Regions from separate parts of the Streptomyces sp. NPDC047974 genome, predicted to be linked through region 4. Evidence: riboswitches for the same ligand, from Rfam matches in the RefSeq annotation. Region 4 holds a riboswitch; each other region holds the start of a gene.
What was found. A riboswitch is a leader RNA that binds a small molecule or an ion and turns the genes downstream of it on or off. The one in region 4 is predicted to bind cobalamin.

Region 1: another riboswitch for cobalamin. It lies ahead of metE (5-methyltetrahydropteroyltriglutamate--homocysteine S-methyltransferase); the one in region 4 lies ahead of cobN (cobaltochelatase subunit CobN).
Region 2: another riboswitch for cobalamin. It lies ahead of AB0E19_RS25405 (energy-coupling factor ABC transporter permease); the one in region 4 lies ahead of cobN (cobaltochelatase subunit CobN).
Region 3: another riboswitch for cobalamin. It lies ahead of AB0E19_RS00310 (ABC transporter substrate-binding protein); the one in region 4 lies ahead of cobN (cobaltochelatase subunit CobN).

The regions. Positions count from the first base shown of each region.
Region 1 covers NZ_JBEZNU010000016.1:145,222-152,130, reverse strand. The annotation lists gene AB0E19_RS23360 (SMP-30/gluconolactonase/LRE family protein) at 1-449, shown strand, start outside; gene AB0E19_RS23355 (helix-turn-helix domain-containing protein) at 514-1,470, opposite strand; gene AB0E19_RS23350 (NADP-dependent oxidoreductase) at 1,565-2,497, shown strand; gene AB0E19_RS23345 (NAD(P)-dependent oxidoreductase) at 2,528-3,367, shown strand; gene AB0E19_RS23340 (dienelactone hydrolase family protein) at 3,474-4,208, opposite strand; cobalamin riboswitch at 4,423-4,574, shown strand; gene metE (5-methyltetrahydropteroyltriglutamate--homocysteine S-methyltransferase) at 4,757-6,909, shown strand, end outside.
Region 2 covers NZ_JBEZNU010000019.1:83,147-90,055, reverse strand. The annotation lists gene dhaK (dihydroxyacetone kinase subunit DhaK) at 1-589, shown strand, start outside; gene dhaL (dihydroxyacetone kinase subunit DhaL) at 597-1,208, shown strand; gene AB0E19_RS25420 (PTS fructose transporter subunit IIA) at 1,205-1,612, shown strand; gene AB0E19_RS25415 (AraC family transcriptional regulator) at 1,698-2,642, opposite strand; gene AB0E19_RS25410 (SDR family NAD(P)-dependent oxidoreductase) at 2,820-3,635, shown strand; cobalamin riboswitch at 3,690-3,912, shown strand; gene AB0E19_RS25405 (energy-coupling factor ABC transporter permease) at 3,941-4,639, shown strand; gene AB0E19_RS25400 (energy-coupling factor ABC transporter substrate-binding protein) at 4,639-4,995, shown strand; gene cbiQ (cobalt ECF transporter T component CbiQ) at 5,002-5,751, shown strand; gene AB0E19_RS25390 (ATP-binding cassette domain-containing protein) at 5,748-6,590, shown strand; gene AB0E19_RS25385 (hypothetical protein) at 6,682-6,909, shown strand, end outside.
Region 3 covers NZ_JBEZNU010000001.1:63,379-70,287, reverse strand. The annotation lists gene AB0E19_RS00330 (glucose PTS transporter subunit IIA) at 1-1,875, shown strand, start outside; gene AB0E19_RS00325 (PRD domain-containing protein) at 2,009-2,866, shown strand; gene AB0E19_RS00320 (ABC transporter ATP-binding protein) at 2,892-3,701, opposite strand; gene AB0E19_RS00315 (iron ABC transporter permease) at 3,698-4,783, opposite strand; gene AB0E19_RS00310 (ABC transporter substrate-binding protein) at 4,819-5,835, opposite strand; cobalamin riboswitch at 5,883-6,064, opposite strand; gene AB0E19_RS00305 (TIGR03618 family F420-dependent PPOX class oxidoreductase) at 6,364-6,810, opposite strand.
Region 4 covers NZ_JBEZNU010000022.1:89,085-95,993, reverse strand. The annotation lists gene AB0E19_RS27475 (serine hydrolase) at 1-749, shown strand, start outside; gene AB0E19_RS27470 (precorrin-2 C(20)-methyltransferase) at 794-2,278, opposite strand; gene AB0E19_RS27465 (precorrin-8X methylmutase) at 2,284-2,919, opposite strand; gene AB0E19_RS27460 (cobalamin biosynthesis protein CobG) at 2,922-4,220, opposite strand; cobalamin riboswitch at 4,300-4,435, shown strand; gene cobN (cobaltochelatase subunit CobN) at 4,475-6,909, shown strand, end outside.

The DNA.
Region 1 (6,909 bases), on a different contig from region 4:
TCGACCCGGCCACCGGTGAGGTGCGGCTCGTCGCGGACGGCTTCGGCGCACCGAACGGGCTGGTCTTCTCGCCCGACGAGCGACGGCTGTTCGTCTCCGACACCCGTGCCGGCGCCATCCGGGTCTTCGACGTCCGCGAGGACGGCACCCTCTCCGACGGCGCGGTCTTCGCGACGGCCGGGGACCGCGAGAAGGCCCGCTTCGACAACCTCCGCTTCGACGACGGCGGCAGGCTCTGGGTCGCCGCGATGGACGACGGCGTGCACTGCTACGACCCCGACGGCACCCTGATCGGCCGGCTGAACGTCCCCGAGGCGGTCGCCAACGTCTCCTGGGGCGGCGCCAAGCGCAACCGCCTCTTCATCACCGCGGAGACCAGCCTGTACTCGGTGGTCATGGGGGTCACCGGCACGCACCCGACGGGGCCGGGCCGTCGCCCCTGGCTGTAGCCGGAAGCCTCCCGAGACCGGAACCCTCCCGGGACCCGGGCCCTCCCGAGGCCGGGGCCCGCGCTCATCCCGCCGGCGCCGGCGCCCCCCGGAAGGTGCGCCGGTACGCCATCGGCGAGACGCCGATGGCCGCGTGGAGGTGCTCGCGCAGGGAGGTGCCGGTGGCGAAGCCGACCTGGCCGGCGATGTCGTCGACGGCCAGGTCGGTGGTCTCCAGGAGGTGCTGCGCCCGGGACACCCGCTGCTGGATCAGCCAGCGCCCCGGGCTCGTCCCGACCTCGTCGCCGAAGCGCCGCGCGAAGGTGCGCAGGCTCATCCGGGCGTGCCGGGCGAGCTCGCTCAGCGTCAGCGGCTCGTGGAGGTTCTCCAGCGCCCACTGGCGGGTGGCCGAGGTGCCGCTGTCGGCCGCCGGGGGCACCGGGTGCTCGATGTACTGGGCCTGCCCTCCGTCCCGCCACGGCGGTACGACACAGACGCGTGCCACGTGGTTGGCGACGGCCGCGCCGTGGTCCCGTCGTACGAGGTGGAGACAGACGTCGACGCCGGACGCGGCGCCCGCCGAGGTCAGCACCGTCCCGTCGTCCACGAAGAGCACGTCCGGGTCCATCGCGACCTCCGGGTACCAGGACCGGAAGAGGTCGGCGACGGCCCAGTGGGTGGTGGCCGGGCGGCCGTCGAGCAGCCCCGCCGCCGCCAGGACGAAGGCACCCGTGCAGATGGACACGATCCGGGCGCCGGGTCGGATCGCCGCGAGGGCCTCGCCGACCTCAGGAGGCAGTTCGCGCGAGAGGCGGGAGAGGTCGAACGGCGGCAGCAGCACGGTGTCCGCCGTCGCCAGGACCTCCGGGCCGTGCCCCACGGTCACCGAGAAGTCGGCGTTCGTGGCGACGGGCCCGCCGTCGACCGAGCAGGTCAGGACCTCGTAGCGGTCCTGGAGCGCGCCGAAGATCCGGCTGGGGATGCCGAGCTCGAAGGGGTACACCCCGTCCAGGGCGAGGACGACGACACGGTGGACAGTCATGGCACGATCCCGTCGGAAGTTGGCATTCATGCCATGGTACCGGGCGGGCTGCGCGGCGAGGCTTGACGGCATGACGAACACCACCGCCCCCACCATGCGCGCCATCAGCCAGGACACCCACGGCGCCCCCGAGGTCCTGGAACAGGTCCTCCTCCCCCGGCCCGTCCCCGGCCCGGGCCGGATCCTCGTCGCCGTCCGCGCCGCCGGCGTCAACCCGACCGACTGGAAGCACCGCGCCGCGGGCCTCTTCCTCGACCGGCTGCCGCTCGTCCTCGGCTGGGACGTGTCCGGCGTGGTCGAGGCCGTCGGCTTCGGCGTCACCCTGTTCAAGCCGGGCGACGAGGTCTTCGGGATGCTGCCCTACCCGCACGGGGTGGGCTCCCACGCCGAGTACGTGACGGGCCCGGCCCGCGCCTTCGCCGCCAAGCCCGCCGGCATCGACCACGTGCAGGCCGGCGCCCTGCCGCTCGCCGCCCTCACCGCGTACCAGGCGCTCGTCGACACCGCCGGCGTGCGCTCCGGGCAGCGCGTCCTGATCCACGCCGCCGCCGGCGGGGTCGGCCACCTCGCCGTCCAGATCGCGAAGGCCCGCGGCGCGTACGTCATCGGCACCGCCAGCGCGCCCAAGCACGAGTTCGTCCGCTCGATCGGCGCGGACGAGGTGATCGACTACCGCACCACCGACTTCCGCGACGCCGTCCGGGACGTCGACATGGTGCTCGACCCGCTCTCCGGCGACACCCGCGCCCGCTCCCTCGACGTCCTGCGCCCCGGCGGCGTCCTCGTCTCGATCCTGCCGGGAGGCGACCCCGACGAGGCCGCGAAGGCCGCGGCCCGCGGGGTCCGCGTGGAGTCCCTCCTCGTCGAGGCGGACCACACCGGCATGAACGCCGTCGCGGAACTGGCCGCCTCCGGCGCCCTGCGCGCCCACATCGAGGCCGTCTTCCCGCTCGCCGAGGCGGCCAAGGCACACGCCCTCGGCGAGACGGACCGCACGACCGGCAAGATCGTGCTGACCGTCCCGTAACGGCCGCGGGGATCTTCTAGGCTGGGGCCCATGCGGGTACTCGTCGCGGGCGCCACCGGCGCCGTGGGCCGTCAGCTCGTCCCTCGCCTGGAGGCGGCGGGGCACGAGGTCGTGGGCATCTCCCGGCGCGGTCCGCGCCCGGTGGACGTGCTGGACGCCGGAGCCGTCCTACGGGCGGTGGCCGAGGCCGCGCCCGACGCGGTGGTGCACCAACTCACCGATCTCGGCGGGGCAAACGGCGCCGCGAACGACCGGGTGCGCGTCGAGGGGACACGCAACCTCGTGGACGCGGCCCGGGCGGCGGGCGTCGGCCGCGTCGTCGCGCAGTCGATCAGCTGGGCGTACGCGCCCGGCGACGCGCCCGCCGACGAGTCCGTACCGCTCGACGCGACGCGGGAGCAGCCCCGGGCCCGGATCGTCGCCGGAGTGCGGGCGCTGGAGGCCACGGTGGCCGAACTCCCGACGGCCGTCGTCCTGCGGTACGGGATCCTCTACGGTCCGGGCACCTGGTACGCGCCCGGCGGCGCGGTGGCGGCCGCCCTCGCCGGGGACACCGGGGCCCGCTTCCTGGGCAGCACGGCCGCCGACGCGTCGGTGAGCTCCTTCGTGCACGTCGCGGACGCGGCGGACGCCGCCGTACGAGCCCTGTCCTGGCCCTCCGGCACGTACAACGTCGTGGACGACGAGCCGGCCCCCGCGCACGCCTGGCTGCCGCTGCTCGCGCGGGCACTGGGGGTGCCCGCGCCGGAACGGACCGCGGGCCGGACGCCCTGGGCCCGAGGGGCGCTCAACACCCGGGCCCGCGGTCTCGGTTGGGCTCCCGCCCGGCCGTCCTGGCGGACCGGCTTCGCGGACCAGGGCGACGCGTAGGCCCTCGCCCCCCGGGCGCCCACGGCTCCGGACACCCGGGCCCCGCCACGACGGCGGCGCGCAGTCGCCCCTTCGAGGACGCCCGGTCGTCGGGCACGCCGGGAGACTACGGAGCGTCCGGCCGGACGGGCAGGCACTCGGCGAGCAGGGCGACGATGTCACTCCAGGCCCGCTGTGCGTGCCGCGGGTGATAGCCGACGCCGGGACGCACGGTGTGGTCGACCGGCGGGTGGTGGAAGGCGTGCAGGGCCCCTCCGTAGACCACGAGGCGCCAGTCGACGCCCGCGGCCTCCATCTCCGCGGCGAACGCGTCCCGTTGGGCGGGCGGCATGATCGGGTCTTCCGAGCCGACCCCGGCCCATACCGGGCAGCGAATGCGGGCCGCCTCGCCCGGCCGGCCCGTGATCAGTCCGTTGACCGTCCCGATCGCGCGCAGGTCGACGCCGTCACGGCCGAGTTCGAGGGCGACCGCGCCGCCCGTGCCGTAGCCGACGGCGGCGATCCGGTCGGGGTCCGTCCGTGGTTCGGCACGCAGCACGTCGAGCGCGGCGTGACCGATTCCCCGCATCCGGTCGGGGTCGGCGAGCAGCGGCATGCACCGGGCCAGCATCTCCTCCGGATCGCCCAGATAGCGTCCACCGTGGAGGTCGAAGGCCAGCGCCACGTACCCCAGCTCGGCCAGGGCCTCGGCCCGGCGGCGCTCGACGTCGCCGAGCCCCACCCCCTCGGGTCCGATCAGGACCGCGGGCCGGCGCCCGGCGCCGGCCGGGAGCGCGAGGTGTCCGATCATCGTCAGGTCGTCGGCCGGGTAGGCGACCGTGCGCGTGGTGACCGTCGTCATGTGGCTTGACGGTAATGACCGTTGCGCCCGTTCGGGGGCGTGTTCACCGACGGCAGACAGCGGTCCGTCGGGTCGGGCCCGCGGTGCCGCCCGGGCGCCGGCGGGTGGCTCATGTCACGTCCCACGGGTCGGACATCCGCCGACGGCCGGTGGGGCGGACCCGTAGGGTGGCCCGTGCAGCTGGTTCGCCCCGCACGCCATGCGGGCGCGTCGCAAGAGGGAACCCGGTGGGAATCCGGGACTGCCCCGCAGCGGTGAGCGGGAACGACCGCCGTCATACGCACTGGACCCGACATACCGGGTCTGGGAAGCGACGGCCAGTAGGTGTCCTCCACGAGGAGGGCGTGCCCGCGAGTCCGAAGACCTGCCCGTTGCCCGCACGCGGACCGTTCCGCGCGCGGCCATCCGGTGACCTCGAGGGCGGGTCGGCGCACATATCGGACGGGCGACCGTGCCATGCCGCACCCGCGTACCGTCCGGTCCGTCGCCCCTTCGCGTCCTCGTCCGGTCCCCGGATCTCAGGGATTCATCTCGCGAAGGAGATCTCCGTGACCACGAAGTCCGCAGTCGCGGCAGCACGGGCCACCGTGTACGGCTACCCCCGCCAGGGACGGAACCGCGAACTCAAGAAGGCGATCGAGGGCTACTGGAAGGGCCGGGTCACCGCCGACGCCCTCCGCGCCACCGCCGCCGAGCTCAGGAGTGCGCACTGGCGGCAGCTGGCCGGAGCCGGCATCCACGAAGTGCCCACCGGTGACTTCTCGTACTACGACCACGTCCTCGACACCACGCTCATGGTCGGCGCCGTCCCCGCGCGCCACCGGGAGGCCGTCCACGCCGACGCCCTCGCCGGCTACTTCGCGATGGCCCGCGGCACGCAGGACGTCGCCCCGCTGGAGATGACCAAGTGGTTCGACACGAACTACCACTACCTCGTGCCGGAGTTGGGCCCCGACACGGTCTTCGCGGCGGACTCGGCGAAGCAGGTCACCGAGCTGAAGGAGGCCCTCGCCCTCGGGCTGACGGCCCGCCCCGTGCTGGTCGGTCCGGTCACGTACCTGCTGCTGGCCAAGCCGGCCCCCGGTGTGGCGGCGGACTTCGAGCCCCTGACCCTCCTGGACCGCCTGCTGCCCGTCTACGCCGAGGTCCTCGCCGATCTGAGGGCCGCCGGCGCCGAGTGGGTCCAGCTCGACGAGCCCGCCCTGGTCCAGGACCGCACCCCCGCCGAACTCGACGCCGCCGCCCGCGCCTATCGCGACCTCGGCACCCTCACCGACCGGCCCAGGCTGCTCGTCGCCTCCTACTTCGACCGGCTCGGCGACGCCCTGCCCGTGCTCGCCAAGGCACCGGTCGACGGGCTCGCACTGGACTTCACCGGCCCGGCCGCCGCCAACCTCGACGCGCTGGCCGCCGCGGGCGGCCTCCCCGGCAAGCGGCTGGTCGCCGGCGTGGTCGACGGCCGCAACATCTGGATCAACGACCTGCACCGGTCCCTCACCACCCTGGGCACCCTCCTCGGACTCGCCGGCCAGGTCGACGTCGCCGCCTCGTGCTCCCTGCTCCACGTACCGCTCGACGCGGCGGCCGAGAAGGACGTCGACCCGCAGATCCGGCGCTGGCTGGCCTTCGCGAAGCAGAAGACCTGCGAGATCACGACGCTCGCCACGGGCCTGGCCCGGGGCACCGACGCGATCACCGGCGAGCTGGCGGCCAACCGCGCCGCCCTCGCGTCCCGCGCCAACTCGCCGATCACCCGCGACCCGGCCGTGCGCGCCCGCGCCGAGGCCGTCACCGAGGCGGACGCCCGCCGTCCCCAGCCGTACGCGGAGCGGGCCGCCGCCCAGCGGGCCCACCTCGACCTGCCCCTGCTGCCGACCACCACCATCGGCTCCTTCCCGCAGACCGCCGAACTGCGCGCCGCCCGCGCCGACCTGCGCGCCGGACGCATCGACGCCGCCGGCTACGAGGAGCGCATCCGGGCGGAGATCCGGGACGTGATCTCCTTCCAGGAGAAGACCGGGCTCGACGTGCTGGTGCACGGCGAGCCCGAACGCAACGACATGGTGCAGTACTTCGCCGAGCGGCTCGACGGCTACCTCGCCACGCGGCACGGCTGGGTCCAGTCGTACGGCACCCGCTACGTCCGCCCGCCGATCCTCGCCGGCGACGTGTCCCGCCCGGCGCCGATGACGGTGCGCTGGACCACGTACGCCCAGTCCCTCACCGGCAAGCCGGTCAAGGGCATGCTCACCGGCCCGGTCACCATGCTCGCCTGGTCCTTCGTCCGCGACGACCAGCCCCTCGCCGACACCGCCCGTCAGGTGGCCCTCGCCCTGCGCGACGAGGTGGACGACCTGGAGGCCGCCGGGACGTCGGTGATCCAGGTCGACGAACCCGCGCTGCGCGAGACCCTGCCTCTGCGCCGCGCCGACCACCCGGACTACCTCGCCTGGGCCACGGCGGCGTTCCGCCTCAGCACCGGCGGCGTGCGGCCGGACACCCAGGTCCACACCCACATGTGCTACGCCGAGTTCGGCGACATCGTCCAGGCCATCGACGACCTCGACGCCGACGTCATCAGCCTGGAGGCCGCCCGCTCCCACATGCGGGTCGCCCACGAGCTCGCCGCCCACGGCTATCCGCGCGAGGCCGGTCCCGGCGTCTGGGACATCCACTCCCCGCGTGTTCCTTCCGCGGAGGA
Region 2 (6,909 bases), on a different contig from region 4:
CGTGGCCGTGACGGACAGTCTGTACACGGCGGGGCGGCGCGGGACCGGGGCCACCCTGTTCGTGGAGAAGATCGCGGGGGCGGCGGCCGAGGAGGGTGCGCCGCTGGAGCGGGTGGAGGCGCTGGCGCGGCGGGTGGTCGCGCGGTCGCGGTCGTTCGGCGTGGCACTGAGTGCGTGCAGCACGCCCGCGAAGGGCGGGCCGACCTTCGATCTGCCGCCGGGCGAGCTGGAGTTGGGGGTCGGGATCCACGGGGAGCCGGGGCGGGAGCGGCGCGGGATGATGACCGCCGGGGAGATCGCCGAGGTCGCCGTCGACGCCGTCCTGGACGACCTGCGGCCCTCTGACCCCGTCCTGCTGCTGGTGAACGGGATGGGCGGGACGCCGCTCCTGGAGCTGTACGGGTTCAACGCGGAGGTGCGGCGCGTGCTGGACGCCCGCCGGGTGCCGGTGGCGCGCACGCTGGTCGGGAACTACGTGACCTCGCTCGACATGGCGGGCTGCTCGGTGACCCTGTGCGCCGCCGACGAGGAGCTGCTGCGCCTGTGGGACGCGCCGGTGGCCACCCCCGCGCTGCGCTGGGGACGGTGAGCGGGCGATGAGCACGGAGACGTACGGCGCCGCGTTCGCGGTGCGGTGGATGGAGGGCGTCGCGGCGGCCGTCGACCGGGAGGCCGGGCGGCTCACCGACCTGGACGCGGCGATCGGCGACGCGGACCACGGGGCCAATCTGAAGCGTGGGTTCGCCGCCGTGGCCGAGGCGTTGGCGAAGGAGCCGCCCGCGACACCCGGCGCGGTCCTCGTCACCGCCGGTGGGCTGCTGATCGCGACCGTGGGCGGGGCCTCCGGGCCGCTGTACGGGACGCTGCTGCGGCGCGCCGGGAAGGCGCTCGGCGAGGCCGGGGAGGTCTCGCGGGCGGAGCTGGCGGACGCGCTGGCCGCCGGGGTCGCGGCGGTCGGGCGGCTCGGCGGCGCGGTCCCCGGCGACAAGACGATGCTGGACGCGCTGACACCGGCGGTGGAGGCGCTGCGCGGGTCGTTCGCCGCCGCACGCTCGGCGGCGGAGGCGGGCGCGCTCGCGACCGTGCCGCTGCGGGCCCGCAAGGGCCGGGCCAGCTATCTCGGCGAGCGGTCGGTCGGGCATCAGGACCCGGGGGCGACGTCCTCGGCGCTGCTGTTCGCCGCCCTGGAGGAGGTGGCGGCCCGATGAGCGGGGAGAGGGTCGGGATCGTGCTGGTCTCGCACAGCGCGGCCGTCGCCGCCGCCGTCGCGGAGCTGGCCCGCGGGCTCGCCGGCGGCGGCGACCTGGCTCCGGTCGCGCCGGCCGGCGGCACCCCCGACGGCGGTCTCGGTACGAGCTCCGAGCTGATCGCGGCGGCGGCGGAGTCCGTCGACGCGGGCGCCGGGGTGGCCCTCCTGGTGGACCTGGGCAGCGCGGTCCTGACGGTGAAGGCCCTCCTCGCGGAGGGCGACGAACTCCCCGCGGGGGCACGGCTCGTGGACGCGCCCTTCGTCGAGGGCGCGGTGGCCGCGCTGGTGACGGCGAGCGCGGGCGGCGACCTCGACGCGGTCGCGGCCGCGGCCGCGGAGGCGTACGACTACCGCAAGGTCTGACCCGGCCACCGCCGCGAGCCGCCCACCGCCGTCAGCCGTCGTCGGCCGCCCACGTCGGCGTGGGCCCCCGGCACGCGTCGCCCCGTCACGCTCCCGCCGTCGCGGGTGCGTGACGGCGGTAGCGGCCCGGCGGGAGGCCGTGACGGCGGGAGAAGGCGCGGGAGAAGGCGAACTCGGAGGCGTAGCCGACGGATCGGGCGATGTCGCCGACCGGGGAGTCGGTGTCGCGCAGGAGGCGGGCGGCCAGGTCGACGCGCAGCTCGGCCAGGTAGGCGAGCGGGGTGCTGCCGACGAGGTCCTTGAACCGGCGGGCGAACGCGGCCCGGGACATCGCCACGGCGCGGGCCAGGCCCTCCACCGTCCACGCGCGCTGCGGCTCCTCGTGCATCAGGGAGAGCGAGGTCCCGATCCGCGGGTCGCGCAGGGCCGTCAGCCAGGACGGCTCGCCCGGTTCGCCGTCGGCGCCGCGCTCCAGCCAGGCGCGGACCGCCTGCACGAACAGCACGTCGGTGAGCCGCGTCGCGAGGGCCTGGGCCCCGGGGCGCCGGCGGGTGGTCTCGGCCGCGATCAGCCGTACGGTGGCCTGGAGTTCGGGGTCGGCGCTCATGCCGGGGAGGTGGACGACCCGGGGCAGGGCGGCCAGGACGGGGTGCCGTCCGGTGACGCCCTCGTAGGCGAACTTGCCGCACACGACGCGTACGACCGGGCCGTCGCCGCCGAGGTCGACGACGCCTTCGCGGCCCGGCGGATGGGCCGCCTCCAGGTCCGGGTAGGCCACGGCGACCGCTTCCGGAGAACCCGTCAGCTCGTGCGGGTCGCCGTGCGGCAGCAGCACCAGGTCGCCGGGCACGAGCCGCAGGGGCGCCCGGCCGGGCACGCGCAGCCAGCAGACGCCCTCGGCGACCAGGTGGAAGCCCGCGGTGGGCAGGGGCGCGATCCCGCAGCCCCAGTCGGGCCGGCCGGAGCGCAGCTGGTTGAGCAGCACGCCGGTGAAGCGGGTCGCGGCCATGATGTCGGCGAGTACGTCCATGGCCGTGAGCGTAGGCGAGGAGCCACCTTGCGTCGCAGCGGATGAGACGTACGGGCAAAAAGAGGAGAGCTTTCGTCATGGAGCGTCCGGCGAGGGCTTCCTAGTGTGGAGCGCGGGCCGACGTCCACGACGGCCCGGCCGCACCCCCGTGCGGCCCCTGACGCGAGGGAGAAACCCATGAGCAAGGTCTGGTTCGTCACCGGTTCGTCGCGCGGCTTCGGCCGGCGGTTCGTCGAGGCCGCCCTGGACCGCGGCGACCGGGTCGCCGCCACCGCCCGCGACGCGGGGAACCTCTCCGACCTGTCCGGGCGGTACGGCGACGCCGTGCTCGCCCTGACCCTGGACGTGACCGACAAGGACGCGGTGTTCGCGGCCGTCGGGCGGGCCAGGGAGCACTTCGGCCGGCTCGACGTGGTCGTCAACAACGCCGGGTACGGCCTGTTCGGCGCCGTGGAGGAGCTGACCGAGCGGGCGCTGCGCGACCAGCTGGAGACCAACCTGTTCGGCGCCCTGTGGGTGACCCAGGCCGCGCTGCCGCACCTGCGCGAGCAGGGCGGCGGCCACATCGTGCAGATCTCCTCCACCGGTGGCGTCGCGGCCTGGCCGCTGGTCGGCGGCTACCACGCCTCGAAGTGGGCGCTGGAGGGGCTGACCGAGTCGCTGGCGCAGGAGGTGGCGGACCTCGGCATCCAGGTCACGCTGATCGAGCCGGGCGCGTACGCCACCGACTGGGGTGGGGAGTCGGCCGTCCACTCGGAGCCGATCCCGGCGTACGACGGCGCCCGCGAGGCGCTCGGCGCGTTCGTCGCGACGCTGGACCTGGGCGACCCGGCCGCCGCCGGGCGGGCGCTGCTGGAGGTCGTCGACGCGGACGAGCCGCCGCTGCGCGTCTTCCTCGGCACCCAGGGAAACGAGATGCTGCCGCAGGTCTACGCCGACCGGCTCAGGACCTGGGCGGACTGGCAGGAGCTGTCGGTGCGGGCGCAGGGCTGAGCACGGGGGGCGGCGGCGCCCCGGCCGGGTGCTTCGGAGCGCGAGTGACCGACCCCGCATTGTGATGAAGCAGGTCAACACACTAATGTCACAGGGCCTTGGTGTTCGGGAAACCGGTGCAGTACCGGTGCGGCCCTCGCCACTGTGATCGGGAGGTCCGGCTCCGTCCCTTCGGGGAAGCCACTGCTCCGCCGCGGGAGACCGTCGCGGGGTGGGAAGGCGGAGTCGGGCGGCACTACCGTCAGCCAGGAGACCGGCCAGGGCGCGTTGTCCATCCACGAGGTGCTGGAGAGGGTCTCCCGATCATGCATATCGCCGAGGGGTATCTGCCCCCCGTCCACGCGGCCGCCTGGGGCGTCGCATCGGCTCCGTTCGTCGTCCACGGCGTCCGCGCGCTCACCCGCGAGGTGCGCGCCAACCCCGAGTCCACCCTGCTGCTCGGCGCCTCCGGCGCCTTCACCTTCGTCCTGTCCGCACTCAAGCTGCCCTCGGTGACCGGCAGTTGCTCCCACCCTACGGGTACGGGGCTGGGCGCCATCCTGTTCCGGCCACCGATCATGGCGGTGCTCGGCACGATCACCCTGCTGTTCCAGGCCCTGCTGCTCGCCCACGGCGGGCTGACCACGCTGGGCGCGAACGTCTTCTCGATGGCGATCGTCGGTCCGTGGGCCGGATACGGCACCTATCTGCTGGTCCGGCGGTCCGGGGCGCCGCTGATGGTGGCGGTGTTCTTCGGCGCGTTCGTCGCCGACCTCTCCACCTACTGCGTGACCAGCGTCCAGCTGGCCCTCGCCTTCCCCGACCCGGGCAGCGGCGTGGCGGGCTCGCTCGCCAAGTTCGGCGGGATCTTCGCGGTGACGCAGATTCCGCTCGCGGTGAGCGAGGGGCTGCTGACCGTCCTGGTCATGCGGTTGCTCACCCAGTCCAGCAAGGGCGATCTGCTGCGGCTCGGCGTGCTCGCCGCGCCGAAGAAGGCGGAGCGGCGCGAGGAGGCGACGGCGTGATGAGCAGGAACACGAAGATCAACGGTCTGCTGCTCCTGCTGGTGGCGGCGCTGGCCGTGCTGCCGCTGGCGCTGGGGCTCGGCGACCACAAGGAGGAGCCGTTCACCGGCGCCGACGCCGAGGCGGAGACGGCGATCACGGAGATCGAGCCGGACTACGAGCCGTGGTTCTCGCCGCTGTACGAGCCGCCGTCCGGCGAGATCGAGTCGGCGCTGTTCTCGCTCCAGGCGGCGCTGGGCGCCGGTGTCCTCGCGTACTACTTCGGGCTGCGGCGCGGCCGGCGGCAGGGCGAGGAGCGGGCGGCGGCCCGCGCCGAGGGCACCGTGCCCGCCCAGGGCGCGGACAAGGGCGCGTAGCCGCCGATGCTGCCGATCGACGCGGCGGCGCACAGCAGTCGCTGGCGCCGCCGCCATCCGGCGGAGAAGGCCCTGCTCGGTTTCGGTCTGACGCTGTGCGCGGTCTGCCTGCCGCCGTGGCCGGGGGCGCTCCTGGTCGCCGCGGCGACCCTCGCCGTGCTGCTCGGTCCGGCCGGTGTGCCGGGCCGGCAGCTGTGGCGGGCCTTCCGGATCCCGCTGGGCTTCTGCGTCACGGGAGCCGTTCCGCTGCTGTTCTCGGTGGGCGGGCCCGGTGGTCCCGTCGCCTGGGCGCCGGACGGTCCGGTGCACGCGGGCGAGCTGTTGCTGCGGACGGCGTCGGCCTCGCTGGGCGTGCTCCTGTTCGCCTTCACCACGCCGGTGTCGGACGTGCTGCCGCGGCTCGTGAGGGCCGGGGTGCCGGCGCCGGTGGTGGACGTGGCCCTGGTGATGTACCGGATCGTCTTCCTGCTGCTCGACGCGCAGAGCAAGGTGCGGCAGGCGCAGGCGGCGCGGCTCGGGGCGACGACCCGGGCCGCGGTGTGGCGCTCGATGGCGGGGCTCGGCGCGACCTCGTTCGTCCGGGCCTTCGACCGGGCGCAGCGGCTCCAGACCGGACTCGCCGGGCGCGGCTACGACGGCACCCTGCGGGTCCTGCTGCCCGAGGCGCCCGTCTCCCGCCCGTTCCTCGTGGCGACGGGCGGCCTCCTCGCGGGGCTCGTCGCCCTCACCCTCGTACTGGAAAGGCTTCTGCCATGACGACCCCCACCCCGGTCGTGGAGCTGGTCGGCGCGGGTTTCGCGTACGAGGACGGCCCCGCCGTCCTCACGGATGTCGGGTTCGCCGTGCACGAGGGGCGGGCGGTCGCGCTGCTCGGGCGCAACGGCGGCGGGAAGACGACGCTGCTGCGGCTCCTGAGCGGCGGGCTGCGGTGCGGGAGCGGGGCGCTGCTCCTGGACGGCGCCGAGGTGGCGTACGACCGGAAGGGGCTGACCCGGCTGCGGACCTCGGTGCAGCTGGTGGTGCAGGACCCGGACGACCAGCTCTTCGCCGCCTCGGTGGCGCAGGACGTGTCCTTCGGGCCGATGAACCTGGGGCTGCCGGAGGACGAGGTACGGCTCCGGGTGGCGGAGGCGCTGGAGGCGCTGGACATCACGGCGCTCGCGGACCGGCCGACGCACCTGCTGTCCTACGGGCAGCGGAAGCGGGCGGCGATCGCGGGCGCGGTGGCGATGCGCCCCCGGGTCCTGATCATGGACGAGCCGACGGCCGGTCTCGATCCGCACGGTCAGGAGCGGCTCCTGGAGACCCTGGAGCGGCTGCGGGCTGCGGGTACGACGGTGGTCATGGCCACGCACGACGTGGACCTGGCGCTGCGCTGGGCCGACGAGGCCGCGGTCCTCTCCCCCGCCGGGCTGCGCACCGGCGCGCCGGCCGAGCTGCTGGCGGACGACGCGCTGCTGGACGCGGCCCGGCTGCGGCGCCCGTGGGCGGTCTCGGTGGGCCGGCTGCTGCGGGCGCAGGGGCTGCTGCCGGAGGGCGTACCGGCGCCGCGGACGGCGGAGGACCTGGACCTGCTGCTGGACCGGGTGCGCTGAGCGCCCCCGGCGGACGGCGTCCGGGCCCAGGACGCCGTCCTCCTCAAGGGGTTCGCCCGGCCCTGTCGGTGGCCCCCCTTAGTCTCTGCCCATGCAGACAGAGCTGATGATCTACGACGGTCCCGCGCCGGCCGACGCCGACGTCCCGCGCACCGGCGGCCTTCCGCTGGCTCCGGCGGGCTTCGACTGGCCGGTGTGCGGCTCCTGCTGCGGGGAGCCGCTGCGGTTCTTCGCCCATCTCCCGGTCGAGGACGGCGTCCTGTCCGTGTTCGTGTGCCAGAACGACCCCGGGGGCTGCGAGACCTGGGACGCGACCGCG
Region 3 (6,909 bases), on a different contig from region 4:
TCCGAGATCATGAACCTGCCGTCGATGACGAACGGCGGCACGGCCCCGCCGAAGTCGGACGCCGACGTCAAGGCCGAGGCGCGGGCCAAGAGCCGCGGCCGCTACCTCTGGCTCGACAACTTCTTCGAGTACCTCTCGGACTCCTTCCGCCCGCTCATGGGCGTGCTGCTCGGCTCCTCGCTGATCATCGCGATCGCCTCCGTCCTCGACGCCCTCGGCGTGGTGGACTTCCGCGCCGCGGACAAGTCCGCGACCTGGGTGTTCGTCGACGCCATGTGGCGCTCGGTGCTCTACTTCCTGCCGATCTTCGTCGCCTACAACGCGGCGAAGAAGCTGAAGATCGACCCGTGGGTGGGCGCCACCGTGATGGCCGCGGTGATGACCCCGAACTTCACGGGCCTGATCAACTCCAAGATCCCCGGCGTCACCACCACCACCAACGAGACGCTCGGCACCACGGAGTCCGTGGCGCACGTCTTCGGCCTGCCGATGCAGCTCAACGACTACGGCGGCCAGGTCTTCGTACCGCTGCTGATGGTCGCCCTGCTCGCCCTCGTCTACAAGGGCCTCCAGCGCGTCTTCCCCGAGAGCGTCCACATGGTCTTCGTGCCGTTCTTCAGCATGCTGATCATGATCCCGGTGACCGCCTTCCTCATCGGCCCGCTGGGCATCTGGGCCGGCAACGGCCTCGGCGAGGGGCTGTCCTGGCTGAACAACAACGCGCCGCTCGTCTTCGCGATCATGATCCCGCTGCTGTACCCCTTCCTGGTGCCGCTGGGCCTGCACTGGCCGCTGAACGCGCTCATGCTGCAGAACATCAACACCCTCGGCTACGACTTCATCCAGGGCCCCATGGGCGCGTGGAACTTCGCCTGCTTCGGCGCCACCGCCGGTGTGCTGCTCCTCTCGGTGCGCCACCGTGAGAAGGAGATGCGCCAGACCGCGACCGGCGCCCTCGCCGCCGGCCTCTTCGGCGGCATCTCCGAACCCTCGCTGTACGGCATCCACCTGCGCTTCAAGCGGATCTACCCGCGCATGCTGGTCGGCTGCCTCGTCGGCGGCGTCATCGTGGGCGTCCTGGGCGGCGTCGACACCAACGCCTTCGCCTTCACCTCGCTGTTGACCATCCCGGTCTTCGACCCGATGGCGGTCTACGTCATCGCGATCACGGCGTCCTTCTTCACCGCCATGGCACTCGTGTACTTCTCCGACTTCCGCACCCCGCAGGACCGCGCCCGGGCCAACGCCGAGCGCGACGCCGCCGAGGCGGTCTCCCAGGAGAGCGCGAAGGCCGACGACCGCGAGCTCGTCACCGTCGGGGCTCCCGCGAGCGCCACGGCGGACTCGCCCGCCGCGCCCGCCGCCTCCGCGCCCGCCCCCGGCCCCGTTCCGGGCCCCGCCGAGGAGGCCACCACCGGCAAGGGCATCGAGCTCGTCGCGCCGGTCGCGGGCCGTGTGGTCGACCTCGACGAGGTCGGGGACCCGGTCTTCGCCTCCCGCGCGCTCGGCGAGGGCGTGGGCATCGAACCGGCCGACGGCCGCGTCGTCGCCCCGGTCGACGGAGAGCTGATGGTCGTCGCCGACACCGGCCACGCCTTCGGCATCCGCACCCCCGACGGCGTCGAGGTCCTCATCCACGTCGGCATCGACACGGTGCAGATGCAGGGAGAGGGCTTCGACGTCCGGGCCGAGGCAGGCCGCCAGGTCCGGGCCGGCGACCTCCTCGTCGAGGTCGACCTCGACGCCGTGCGCGCGGCGGACCACCCGACCGTCACGCTCATGACCGTCACCAACACCGCGGAGCTCGCCTCGGTCGAGCCGCACACCGGGCAGGACGTCGCCGTCGGCGCGCCCGTGGTGACCGTACGGCGGTGACGAGCGGCCACCGGCCCGACACGGGTACGCGCACCCCGCGGAGCGCGTACCCGCACGGCCCCGGCGCGGCTCCCGCGGAGCATGCGGGATCATTGGGGGAGAAACGGACCGCGGACGAGAAGGAGAGCAGGCTGTGAAGGCGCTGCGTGTCCTCAACAACAACGTGGTCCTCGCGCGCGACGACAAGGGCCAGGAGGTCATCCTCACCGGGCGCGGCATCGGTTTCGGCTCCCGCCAGGGCAAGCCGGTCGACCCGGCGCTGATCGTCCGCGTCTTCGTCCCGGCGGACGGCCGTGACCCCGATCACCTGAGCGAGGTCCTCTCCCTCATCGACGAGGAAGTCCTGCGGGCCGTCGTGATCGCCCTCGACGAGTCCGGCATCGAGGGGCGCGAGTCCACCCGGCCGACCCTCGCCATCGCCGTCGCCGACCACGTCGCCGGCGCGCTGGACCGGGCCGCGCGGGGCATCGCCGTCGAGTACCCGCTGCGCGCCGAGGTCCAGGCCCTGTACGCCACCGAGTACGCCCAGGCCCAGCGCCTCCTCGCGGCCATCAACGAACGCGTGGACCCGCGACTGGAGCCCCCCGAGGCGATCGCGCTCGCGCTGCACCTGGTGAACGCGGGCTTCGCCACGGGCGACCTGTCCTTCACGTACACGATGACCGGCGTCATCCACCAGATGCTCGCCGTCGTCAGGGAACGGCACGGGCTGTCCGTCTCCCAGGAGTCGATGAGCGCGGCGCGGTTCATCACTCACGTGCGCTACCTCTTCGTACGGATCCAGCAGCACCGGCAGCTGAAGGGACACGAGTCCACGATCGGCCAGGGCATCCGCCGCCACTACCCGGAGGCGACGCGCACCGCGCAGCAGCTGGCGACGATCGTCGAGCTGCGCCTGGGCACGCACCTGAGCGAGGACGAGGTCTCCTACCTGGCGCTGCACGTCGCCCGCATGACCACGGAGACGGAGCCGGACGGCCCCGAGGTGTGAGACCCCCCGGGCCGTCCCGCCTCGGTCAGGGGACCCGGTCGCCCACCGCGGCCGGACGAGGCCCGTCGGGGAGGAAGGTCACCTGGGGGGCGCCGGTGCGCGGATGGACGGTGATCTCGCTCGCCACGCCGTACACCTCGGCCAGCAGACCGGGCGTGAGGACCTCCGCCGGTGGGCCCGCCGCGGTGACCCTGCCGTCCCGCAGCACGTAGAGGCGGTCGCAGTAGTACGCGGCGAGGTTGAGGTCGTGCAGGGCGACCAGGACCGTGGCCGGCAGCTTCCGCAGGGTGCCGAGGACGTCCAGCTGGTGGCGGATGTCCAGGTGGTTCGTCGGCTCGTCCAGGACGAGCAGGGACGGTTGCTGGGCGAGGGCGCGGGCGATGAGGACGCGTTGGCGTTCGCCGCCGGAGAGCCGGTCGAAGGGGCGGTGGGCGAGCCCGGAGGCGTCCACCGCGTCCAGGGCCGCACCGATCAGTTCGGCGTCCTCGGGGGTGTCCCCGTCGAGGAGTCGTTTGTGCGGGGTACGGCCCATGGCGACCACCTCACGGACGGAGAGGTCGAAGTCGGCGCCCGACTCCTGCACCACGGCCGCCACGGTGCGGGCCAGTCGCCGCACGGGCAGCGACCAGGCGTCGGCGCCGTCGACACCGATCCGGCCCGCGGCGGGTCGCAGGACGCGGTAGACGGCGCGCAGCAGGCTGGACTTGCCGCTGCCGTTGGGGCCGACGAGGCCGACGACCTCGCCGGGTCGTGCGGTCAGCGAGACGTCCTCGACGAGGCGGCGGGCACCGGCGGTCAGGGTGACGCCGTCGACGACGAGTTCGGTGGCGGTCATGCCCTTCCCCGTTCGGTGGTCCCGCGGGCGTCGCGGCGCATCAGCCACAGGAAGAACGGTCCGCCGCACAAGGCCGTGAGCACACCGACGGGGATCTCCGCCGGCGCGGCGACGACGCGCGCGGCGATGTCGGCCCAGACGAGGAAGACCGCTCCGCCGAGCGCCGCGGTCGGCAGGACGCGGCGGTGGTCGCCGCCTACGGCGAGGCGGACGATGTGCGGCAGCATCAGGCCGACGAAGCCGATCGGTCCGCACGCCGCGACGAGGACGCCGGTGACGAGGGACAGCAGGACGAACATGCGGGCGCGGAAGCGGGCCACGTCCAGGCCCATCGTGGTCGCCGCCTCCTCGCCGGCGAGCAGCAGGTTCAGATGGCGCGCCTGCACGAGGAGGACGGAGATCCCCAGCAGCAGGGCGGCGCCGGGCAGCCACAACGTCCCCCAGCCGACGCCGCCGAGGCCGCCGAGGGTCCAGGCGAGGACCGCGCGGGCCTCGTTGCCCCGGTCGGTGGTGAGCAGCAGCAGGTCCAGTACGGCGGTGAGCACCGCGGCGATGGCCACGCCGGACAGGACCAGCCGTGCCGAGGTGATCCTGCCGCCGGTGCGGGCCGTGGCGTAGACGAGCAGCAGCGCGCCGAGCGCGCCCGCGAACGCGGCGACCGACAGCGACACCGGCCCGAACAGGGTGACCCCGAACACGATCACCACCACGGCGCCCAGGGACGCCCCGGAGGAGACCCCGAGCAGGTAGGGCTCGGCGAGCGGGTTGCGGATCAGGGCCTGCAGGGCCGTGCCCACGACCGCGAGTCCGGCGCCGGCCACGGCGCCGAGCAGGACGCGGGGCGCGCGGACGTCCAGCACGATGGTCTCGCGCGCCCGCGACCAGTCCTGTTCCACCCAGTCGGCGCCCAGCGCGTGCGTCACGATGCCCCACACCTGGCCGGGCGGCACGTGGACCGAGCCGATCGCCAGGCCCGCCATGGCGGAGGCCACCAGCAGGACGGCCAGGACCACGAGGACGACGGAGAGACGGGCCGACCGGGCGGGCCCGGCCCGCCCGTCGTCCCGTTTCCCCGGTCGCACGGCCCGCCCGGGGGCGGCGTCGGTGACCGGGGCCGTCACCGGAAGCTCTCGGGCCGGATGCCACGGGCCAGATCGTCCACCGCGTACGCGGACCGCACGCCGACGAGGGTGGCGGTCAACGGCAGGACGACGAACCGCTTGTTCCTGATGGCGGGCACGTCCTTCAGAGCGGGCTGGGCGAGCAGGAACTCCTTCTTCTGCTCGACGCTTCCGGCGCCCGCGTAGTCGTAGATCGCGACGACCTCCGGCCGGCGTTCGACGACCTGCTCCCAGGAGACGTCGCCGAAGACGTCGTCGAGGTCGGCGAAGACGTTCGTGCCACCGGCCAGCCGGATCAGTTCGGTGCCGAGGCTCTTGCCGCCCGCGGTGAAGGCGGCCTTGTCACCGCTGTCGTACACGAAGACGGGCACCGGGGGCTCGCCCTCGACGGCGGTGGAGGCCTTCGCGACCCGCGCCCGGAGGTCGGAGACCAGCTTGTCCGCGCGGTCGGACACGCCGAAGATCGCGCCGACGGTACGGATCTCCTCGTACGTGTCCTCCATCGTCACCCGCTTCTTCCCGCAGTACTCGCGGTTCAGGTGGGTGTCGACGCCCGCGTCCCGGAACGCCTTGCGGGAGCGGCCCGCCTTCTCGTCGAAGGCGCTGCCGTAGCCGCCGTACACGAGGTCCGGTTCGGCGTCCAGGACGGTCTCGAAGGACGGCTCCCTCTCCGCCAGTTCGGGGATCGACTCGTAGTCCTTCCGTAGTTCGGGCAGGACGGCGGAGTCGGGGAAGGCGGTGCCGACCATGCGGTCCTTCAGCCCCAGGGCGAGCATGAGCTCCGCCGGATGCTGGTGGATGGTGACGACGCGGGCGGGCGCCTTGTCGTACGTGGTCTTCACACCGCAGTTGTCGATGGTGACGGGAAAGCCTCCGCCCGACGGGGACGTGGCCTTCGTGTCCTGGGCCGCGTCCTGCGACGCGCCGCAGCCGGCGGTCAGCAGAGCCGCCGACAGGGCGACGGCCGTGGCCGCGGCGCGCAGGGCACGGCGTCGGCGGGCAGGGGTGAACAGCAGAGAACGGTCGTACAAGTGAAGCCTCCTGGGGAGTCCGCGCTCCTCGGATCGGGCCCGCGACAGGCCAGTGTCCTGACTCCCGGATCGACGCTCCCCTTGCCTTCCCACGCACGGCGCAGTGGCATGCCGAAGGGTGCACTCCCCGGTCACAGTGGCGGGACCGTGCCGGAATCGCACCGGCTTCCTGTCTCCCGTCGCGGTGATGACCTGTTGATCCTACGATCCACCGCGCCCGCGTCAAAAGGGCGTGCGAACTCGGCCGCACGCCCCTCGTGAGCGAACGCCGACCGCCCCGGTGCTCCGCCCTCTGCCGCCCCGCTCCGGAACACCCCTGCTGATGCGGCGGCCAGGTCAGGCGGCGCCCCCCGACGTGGTGGGGGTGGACGCGTCCCCCTTGGGCAAGGTCCTCTGGATCGGCTTCTGTTCGCCGCGCCCGCGGGAACGGCCCGCCGCTCCGGTCACCGCCGACAGGGCTGCGTCCTCCCGCCCGCTGCGGTGGCTACCGGTGTGCGGTGAGCGTGTCGGTCAGGGAGCGGGGACCGGGCCGCCGGGCCGGAAGCGCTCCACCCCGACGACGTGCCGCACCTTGACCGGGCGGACGATGACCGCGACTCGCCGTTCCCCCGGCATGAGCCACTCGTAGCGCTCGCCGCCGAGGTACTTGCGGGCCAGCCGGTCCATCCGCTCGCGCGCTTCCTCGCCCTCGATGAAGCGGGACACCACGCCGTTGATCTGCACCCGGTCGAAGGGATCGGTGGCGTCCGCGTGCGAGAGGTAGACGCGGGGGTCGCGGCGCAGGTTCTCCTCCTTCACCCGGCCCACCGACGTGTTGAACATCAGCTCGCCCTCCCCCTCCAGATCCACCCACATCGGGCTGACCTGCGGAGCCCCGTCGGCGAACACCGTGCCGACGTACCAGATGTTGGGGGCCTGCAGACGGGCGCGGACGGTCTCGTCGAAGGTCGCGGTCATCCGGGGAGAGTACAACCTGGCTCGGGAAGACCACCTGGGGAATCGCGGATTGCGGCACTCGTGGTCACGGCCGACACGTCCCTCGATCCCCCGAGGGCG
Region 4 (6,909 bases):
GCGGTGTCAGCTCCACCGCCCGCGACATGTCCGTCTGGCTCCGCCTCCAGCTCGCGAACGGCGAGCTCGACGGCAGGCGGATCATCGACGCCGAGGCCCTGGAGCGCACCCACTGGCCCGAGGCCGTCTCCTCCCCGCCCCGCGCCCCCGCCGCCCGCACCGGCTTCTACGGCCTGGGCTGGAACGTGAGTTACGACGACGCCGGCCGGCTCCGCCTCTCCCACACCGGGGCCTTCGCCCAGGGCGCGCACACCAACGTGACGATGCTGCCCGGCGAGGAGCTCGGCATCGTCGTCCTCACCAACGGCTCCCCGGCCGGCGTCGCCGACGCCGTCGCCCTCGACTTCTTCGACCTCGCGGAGACCGGAAAGGTCAGCCGGGACTGGATCCCGCTGGTCGACGGCCTCTACCGGCAGCAGGAGGAGGCGGGCCGCTCGGACACCGACTACGCCCGCCCGCCGGCGAACGCGGCCCCCGCGAAGGACGCCGACGCGTACACGGGCACGTACCGCAGCGACTACTACGGGCGGGCCGAGGTCGTGGCCGCCGAGGACGGCACCCTGACCCTCCGCCTCGGCCCGGAGCCGCAGGAGTACCGCCTCACCCCCTACGACGGCGACGTCTTCAGCTTCGAGACCCGCGGCGAGAACGCCGTCGGCCGCACCGGCGTCACCTTCGCCGGGGACGGGAAGTCCTTCACCGTCGAATACCTCGACCGCGAAGGACTCGGCACCTTCACCCGGGGGTAGCGGCGCCTCCCGTCGGGCGTACGGCCGTCGGCCCGTACCGACTGTCAGCCGTACCGCCTCGGGGTCCACGCGATCGTGCGGCCGTCGCCGCGTTCGACGGCGCGGGTCTGCGAGGAGCCGATCAGGAGCAGGGTCCGCATGTCGACCTCGGAGGGGTCCAGGGTCTTCAGGGTGAGGACGCGGACGGACTGCTCCGGGCCGCCGACGTCGCGGGCGACGACGACGGGGGTGTCGGGGGAGCGGAGTTCCAGCAGGAGGTCGCGGGCGGCGGCCACCTGGTGGGTGCGGGCCTTGGAGCCGGGGTTGTAGAGGGCGAGGACGAGGTCGGCCTCGGCGGCGGCGCGGAGGCGGGACGCGATGACGTCCCACGGCTTGAGGCGGTCGGAGAGGGAGATCGTGGCGTAGTCGTGGCCCAGCGGGGCGCCGGCCGCCGCGGCCGCGGCGTTGGCGGCGGTCACGCCGGGGAGGACCCGTACGGGCACGTCCGCGTAGGCCGGCTCGCAGGCGACCTCCAGGACGGCCGTCGCCATGGCGAAGACGCCGGGGTCGCCGCCGGAGACGACCGCGACCCGGTGGCCGCGGCGGGCCAGGTCGAGGGCGAACTCGGCGCGCTCCGACTCGACCTTGTTGTCGGAGCCGTGCCGGATCTGGCCGGGGCGCAGGACCGGCACCCGGTCGAGGTAGGTGGTGTAGCCGACGAGCACGTCGGCGTTGACGAGCGCGCCGCGCGACTCGGGGGTCAGCCAGGGGGCGCCGGCCGGACCGGTGCCGACGACCGTGACCTCGCCCGTCTCCCGGACGGGGTTCTCCCGGTCGATGCGGGAGGGCAGCACGGCCACCGAGAAGTACGGGACCGTCGACGGGTCCACCTCGGCCAGCTGCTCCGTCCGCTCGCCCGCCATGAACGCCCGCTCCACATAGCGCGCGTCCTCCAGGCGGCCGGCCCGCTCCAGGGCGCGCCGCACGGTGGGGAAGGTGCGGCCGAGCTTCATGACGACCGCCGAGTCGGTGCCCGCGAGGCGGGCCGCCAGCTCGTCCTCCGGCAGGGTGCCGGGGATGATCGTGAGGACCTCCTCGGCCTCGCACAGCGGCTCGCCGAGCCGGGCGGCGGCGGCGCTGACGGAGGTGACGCCGGGGATGACGGTGGTGTCGTACCGGTCCGCGAGCCGCTTGTGCATGTGCTGGTAGGAGCCGTAGAACAGCGGGTCGCCCTCGGCGAGGACGGCGACCGTGCGGCCCGCGTCGAGGTGGGCGGCGAGCCGGGCCGCGGCCTCCTCGTAGAAGTCGTCGAGCGCGCCCCGGTAGCCGCCGGGGTGGTCGGTGGTCTCCACGGTGAGCGGGTACACGAGCCGCTCCTCGATGTGGTCCTCGCGCAGGTGGCCGGCGGCGATGGAGCGCGCTATCGAGCGGCCGTGGCGGGCCGAGTGGTAGGCGATGACATCGGCCTCGGCGATCGCCTTCACGGCGGCGAGGGTGAGCAGCTCCGGGTCGCCGGGGCCGAGGCCGACCCCGTACAGCTTGCCCTTCACAACGGTCACTGCTGGATCTCCGGTTCGTGCGCGAGGGCGTTGAGGGCGGCGGCGGTGATGGCGCTGCCGCCGCGCCGGCCGCGGACCACCAGGTGGTCGAGGCCGAGCTCGTTGGCGGCGAGGGCGTCCTTGGACTCGGCGGCGCCGATGAAGCCGACGGGGATGCCGAGGACGGCGGCCGGCTTCGGCGCGCCGTTCGCGATCATCTCCAGGAGGTGGAAGAGGGCGGTGGGGGCGTTGCCGATGGCGACGACGGAGCCTTCGAGGCGGTCCCGCCACAGTTCGAGGGCGGCGGCCGAGCGGGTGGTGCCGAGCTCGGCGGCGAGCGCGGGCACGGCCGGGTCGGAGAGCGCGCACAGCACCTCGTTGTCGGCGGGCAGCCGCTTGCGGGTGACGCCGGAGGCGACCATCTGCGCGTCGCAGAGGATGGGGGCGCCCGCCCGGAGCGCGGCGCGGGCGCTCGCGACGACCCCGGGGGAGTACGCGACGTCCCGGACGAGGTCCGTCATGCCGCAGGCGTGGATCATGCGGACGACGACCGTGGCGAGGTCGTCGGGCAGCCCGCCGAGGTCGGCCTCGGCGCGGATCGTGGCGAAGGAGCGGCGGTAGATCTCGGCGCCGTCCTTCTCGTACTCGTACATCCTCAGCTCTCCATCGGTGTCGTACGGGCCGCCGCGACGGCCTCGGCCAGGGCGGTACGGGGGACGGGGACGCCGTCCAGCAGATACGTGTCGGGGCCGAGGGCGGTGACCTCGATCCGGGTGCCGTGCGGATGTCCGCAGCGGCGCGCGCAGCCGGAGTAGTGCACGGGCAGCGGCCCGCCGGGCGCGCGCGCCGCGTCCGCCCGCACGTCGGCGAGGGACTTGGCGCAGCCGGGCGTGCCGGTGCAGGCGGTGACGCCGGTGCGGGGGTCGGCCGGGCCGGTGACCAGGCCGTGCGCGGCGAGGGCGGGGAGCAGGTCCGGGGCCGGGCCCGCCACGACGACCCCGCGCCAGGGGGTGAGCCGCACCTCGTCCGCGCCCGCGCCGAGCGCCCGCAGCTGCCCGGCGGTCAGCCGGCCGAGGGGGGCGAGGACGTGCAGGGCGTGGTCGCCGAGCGGACCGGGTGCGGGCGGGAGGGCCGCCGGGGGAGGGGCGAAGGAGGGCACGGGCTCCGCGGTGATCGCCGCGCGGGCCAGGGCGCGGGCCCAGTCCGGGAGGTGCGCGCCGGGCAGCTCGCGCGGGCGCCACGCCCCGGTGCCGGCGGCCTCGGCGGCGTCGAGGAAGGCGAGGGCGCAGGCCAGGGCGGCGCGGACGGCGGTTCCGGCTGTTCCGGCGGCGGACCCGGCTGCTGCCGCGTGCCCGGCTCCGCCGGCTCCGGCGCCCGGCAGGCGGAAGGTTTCGGTGCCCGCCGTCAGGAACGCGGCGCCGTCCGGTGCTGCGATCAAGGTCACATCGCCGCCGAGGCCCGCGACGTCGCCGCGGCCGTCGTCGAGGGCGAAGAGGAAGCGGCCGGAGAGGGCCGCCGCGCGGGGCTCCGCGCAGAGCGCGGCGTCCAGGGCGCGGGCCCACAACTGCACGTCGGCGTGGCCGAGTCCGTCGAGGCCGGCGGCCGGGGAGGCCACGATGTTGCGGACCCGCTCGTGGGTGGGGGAGGGCAGCAGGCCCGCGTCGGCGAGGAGCGCGGCGAGACCGGCGCCGCAGCCGTCGCGCAGGCCGCGCAGCTCGGCGTTGCCGCGCGAGGTGACGGAGAGGCTGCCGTCGCCCAGCGACTCCGCCGCGTCGGCCAGGACCATGACCTGACGTGACGTCAAGCGTCCGGCGGGCAGGCGGAGTCGGGCGAGGAGCCCGTCGGCGGCGGCGTGCAGCCGGAGCGCCCCGGGGCACGCGTCGCCACGGTCCCTTGTCGGCGCTTCGCCCGGTTCGGGCGAGGGGGGCGGGGTCGGCGGCATGGCGGCGAGCATACCCACGGGGAACCGGGCGGCCACCGAGTGTGATCCGGCCGACTCTCGGGCCCCCTCCGGCCCGCCGACGCCACGCCTTACTATGCAGATCGGCATGGGGTCCCAGGGCCCCGGGGAGGAAGCCCGGTGAGAATCCGGCGCGGTCCCGCCACTGTGAGCCCGTACCGGCCATCGGTACGGGTGAGTCAGGAACTCCCCGCCGACCCACGACCACCCGGGGCGCGGACAACCCCGAGGAAGGCCTGAGCCTCGCCATGCTCCTGCTGCTGTCGCACTCCGACACCGACCTGCTCAGCGCCCGTGCGGCCGGGGGGCCGGTGGAGTACCGCTTCGCCAACCCCTCCCGTCTCCCGCTCGGCGACCTCGAAGGCCTCCTCGACGGCGCCGAGCTCGTCGTCGTCCGCCTCCTCGGCGGCGTCCGCTCCTGGCAGGAGGGGCTCGACGCGATCCTCGCCACCGGGAAGCCGGTCGTCGTCCTCAGCGGCGAACAGGCCCCCGACGCCCAGCTGATGGGTGCCTCCACGGTGCCGGTCGGCGTCGCCACCGAGGCGCACGCCTACCTCGCGCACGGCGGCCCCGCCAACCTGGAGCAGCTGGCCCGCTTCCTCTCCGACACCGTCCTCCTCACCGGCCACGGCTTCGAGGCCCCGGCGGCCGCCCCCACCTGGGGCCCGCTGGAGCGCACCGCCCGCGTCACCGAGGGCCCGACGGTCGCCGTGCTCTACTACCGCGCCCACCACATGAGCGGGAACACCGCCTTCGTCGGCGCCCTCTGCGAAGCGATCGAGGACGCCGGGGCCCGCGCGCTCCCGCTGTACGTGGCCTCGCTGCGGGCCCCCGAGGAGGAGCTGCTCGCCGAGCTCCGCGGCGCCGACGCCATCGTCACCACCGTCCTCGCCGCCGGCGGCACCAAGCCGGCCGCGGCGCAGGCCGGCGGCGACGAGGAGGCGTGGGACGCGGGCGCGCTCGCCGCGCTCGACGTGCCCGTCCTCCAAGCGCTGTGCCTGACCGGCTCGCGGGCGAACTGGGAGGAGAACGACGAGGGCCTGTCGCCGCTGGACGCGGCCAGCCAGGTCGCCGTCCCCGAGTTCGACGGCCGGCTCATCACCGTCCCGTTCTCCTTCAAGGAGATCGACGCCGACGGCCTGCCCGCGTACGTCGCCGACGCCGAGCGCGCCGCCCGCGTCGCCGGCATCGCCGTCCGCCACGCCCGTCTCCGGCACATCCCGAACCCGGAGAAGCGGCTGGCCCTCGTCCTCTCCGCGTACCCGACCAAGCACTCCCGCATCGGCAACGCCGTCGGCCTCGCCACCCCCGCCTCCGCCGTCGCCCTGCTGCGCCGGCTGATCGAGGAGGGGTACGACTTCGGGCCCGAGGCCGACCTCCCGGGCCTGGTCTCCGGCGACGGCGACGAGCTGATCCACGCCCTCATCGAGGCCGGCGGCCACGACCAGGACTGGCTCACCGAGGAGCAGCTGGCGAAGAACCCGGTCCGCATCCCGGCCGCCGACTACAAGCGCTGGTACGCCGAACTCCCGGCCGAGCTGCGCGAGCAGGTCGAGGAGCACTGGGGCCCCGCGCCCGGCGAGATGTTCCTCGACCGGTCCCGGAACCCGGAGGGCGACATCGTCCTCGCCGCCCTGCGCCGCGGGAACCTGCTGGTCCTCATCCAGCCGCCGCGCGGCTTCGGCGAGAACCCGATCGCGATCTACCACGACCCCGACCTGCCGCCCTCCCACCACTACCTGGCCGCCTACCGCTGGATCGCGGCCCGCGCGGAGGACGGCGGCTTCGGCGCCGACGCGATGGTCCACCTCGGCAAGCACGGCAACCTGGAGTGGCTGCCGGGCAAGAACGCCGGCCTGTCCGCCGCCTGCGGCCCGGACGCGGCCCTCGGCGACCTGCCGCTGGTCTACCCGTTCCTCGTCAACGACCCGGGCGAGGGCACCCAGGCCAAGCGCCGCGTCCACGCCACCCTCGTCGACCACCTCGTGCCGCCGATGGCCCGCGCCGACTCGTACGGCGACATCGCGCGCCTGGAGCAGCTCCTCGACGAGTACGCGCAGATCTCCTCCATGGACCCGGCGAAGCTGCCGGCGATCCGCGCCCAGATCTGGACCCTCATCCAGGCCGCCAAGCTCGACCACGACCTCGGGCTCCAGGAGCGCCCGGAGGACGACGGCTTCGACGACTTCCTGCTGCACGTCGACGGCTGGCTGTGCGAGGTCAAGGACGCCCAGATCCGTGACGGCCTGCACGTCCTCGGCGGCGCGCCCACCGGCCCGGAGCGGGTCAACCTGGTCCTCTCCATCCTCCGCGCCCGCCAGATCTGGGGCGGCACGCAGGCGCTGCCCGGTCTGCGCGAGGCGCTCGGCCTGGACGAGGCCGCCCGGCAGCGGTCCGAGACCGACCGGTACGAGGCGATGGCCCGGACGGCCGTCGAGACGATGGAGGCCGCCGGCTGGTCGGTGGACGCCGTCGAGGCCGCCGCCCAGGCGGCCCTGGGGCCCGCGCCGATGGGCGGCGACTGGTACCCCCGGGCGGTGGCGCGGGTCGTGCCCGTGCTCCGTTTCGCCTGCGAGCAGGTCGTGCCGCGTCTCGCCGCCACCACCGACGAGCTGACGCACGCCGTGCACGCCCTGAACGGCGGCTTCGTGCCCGCCGGGCCGTCCGGCTCGCCGCTGCGCGG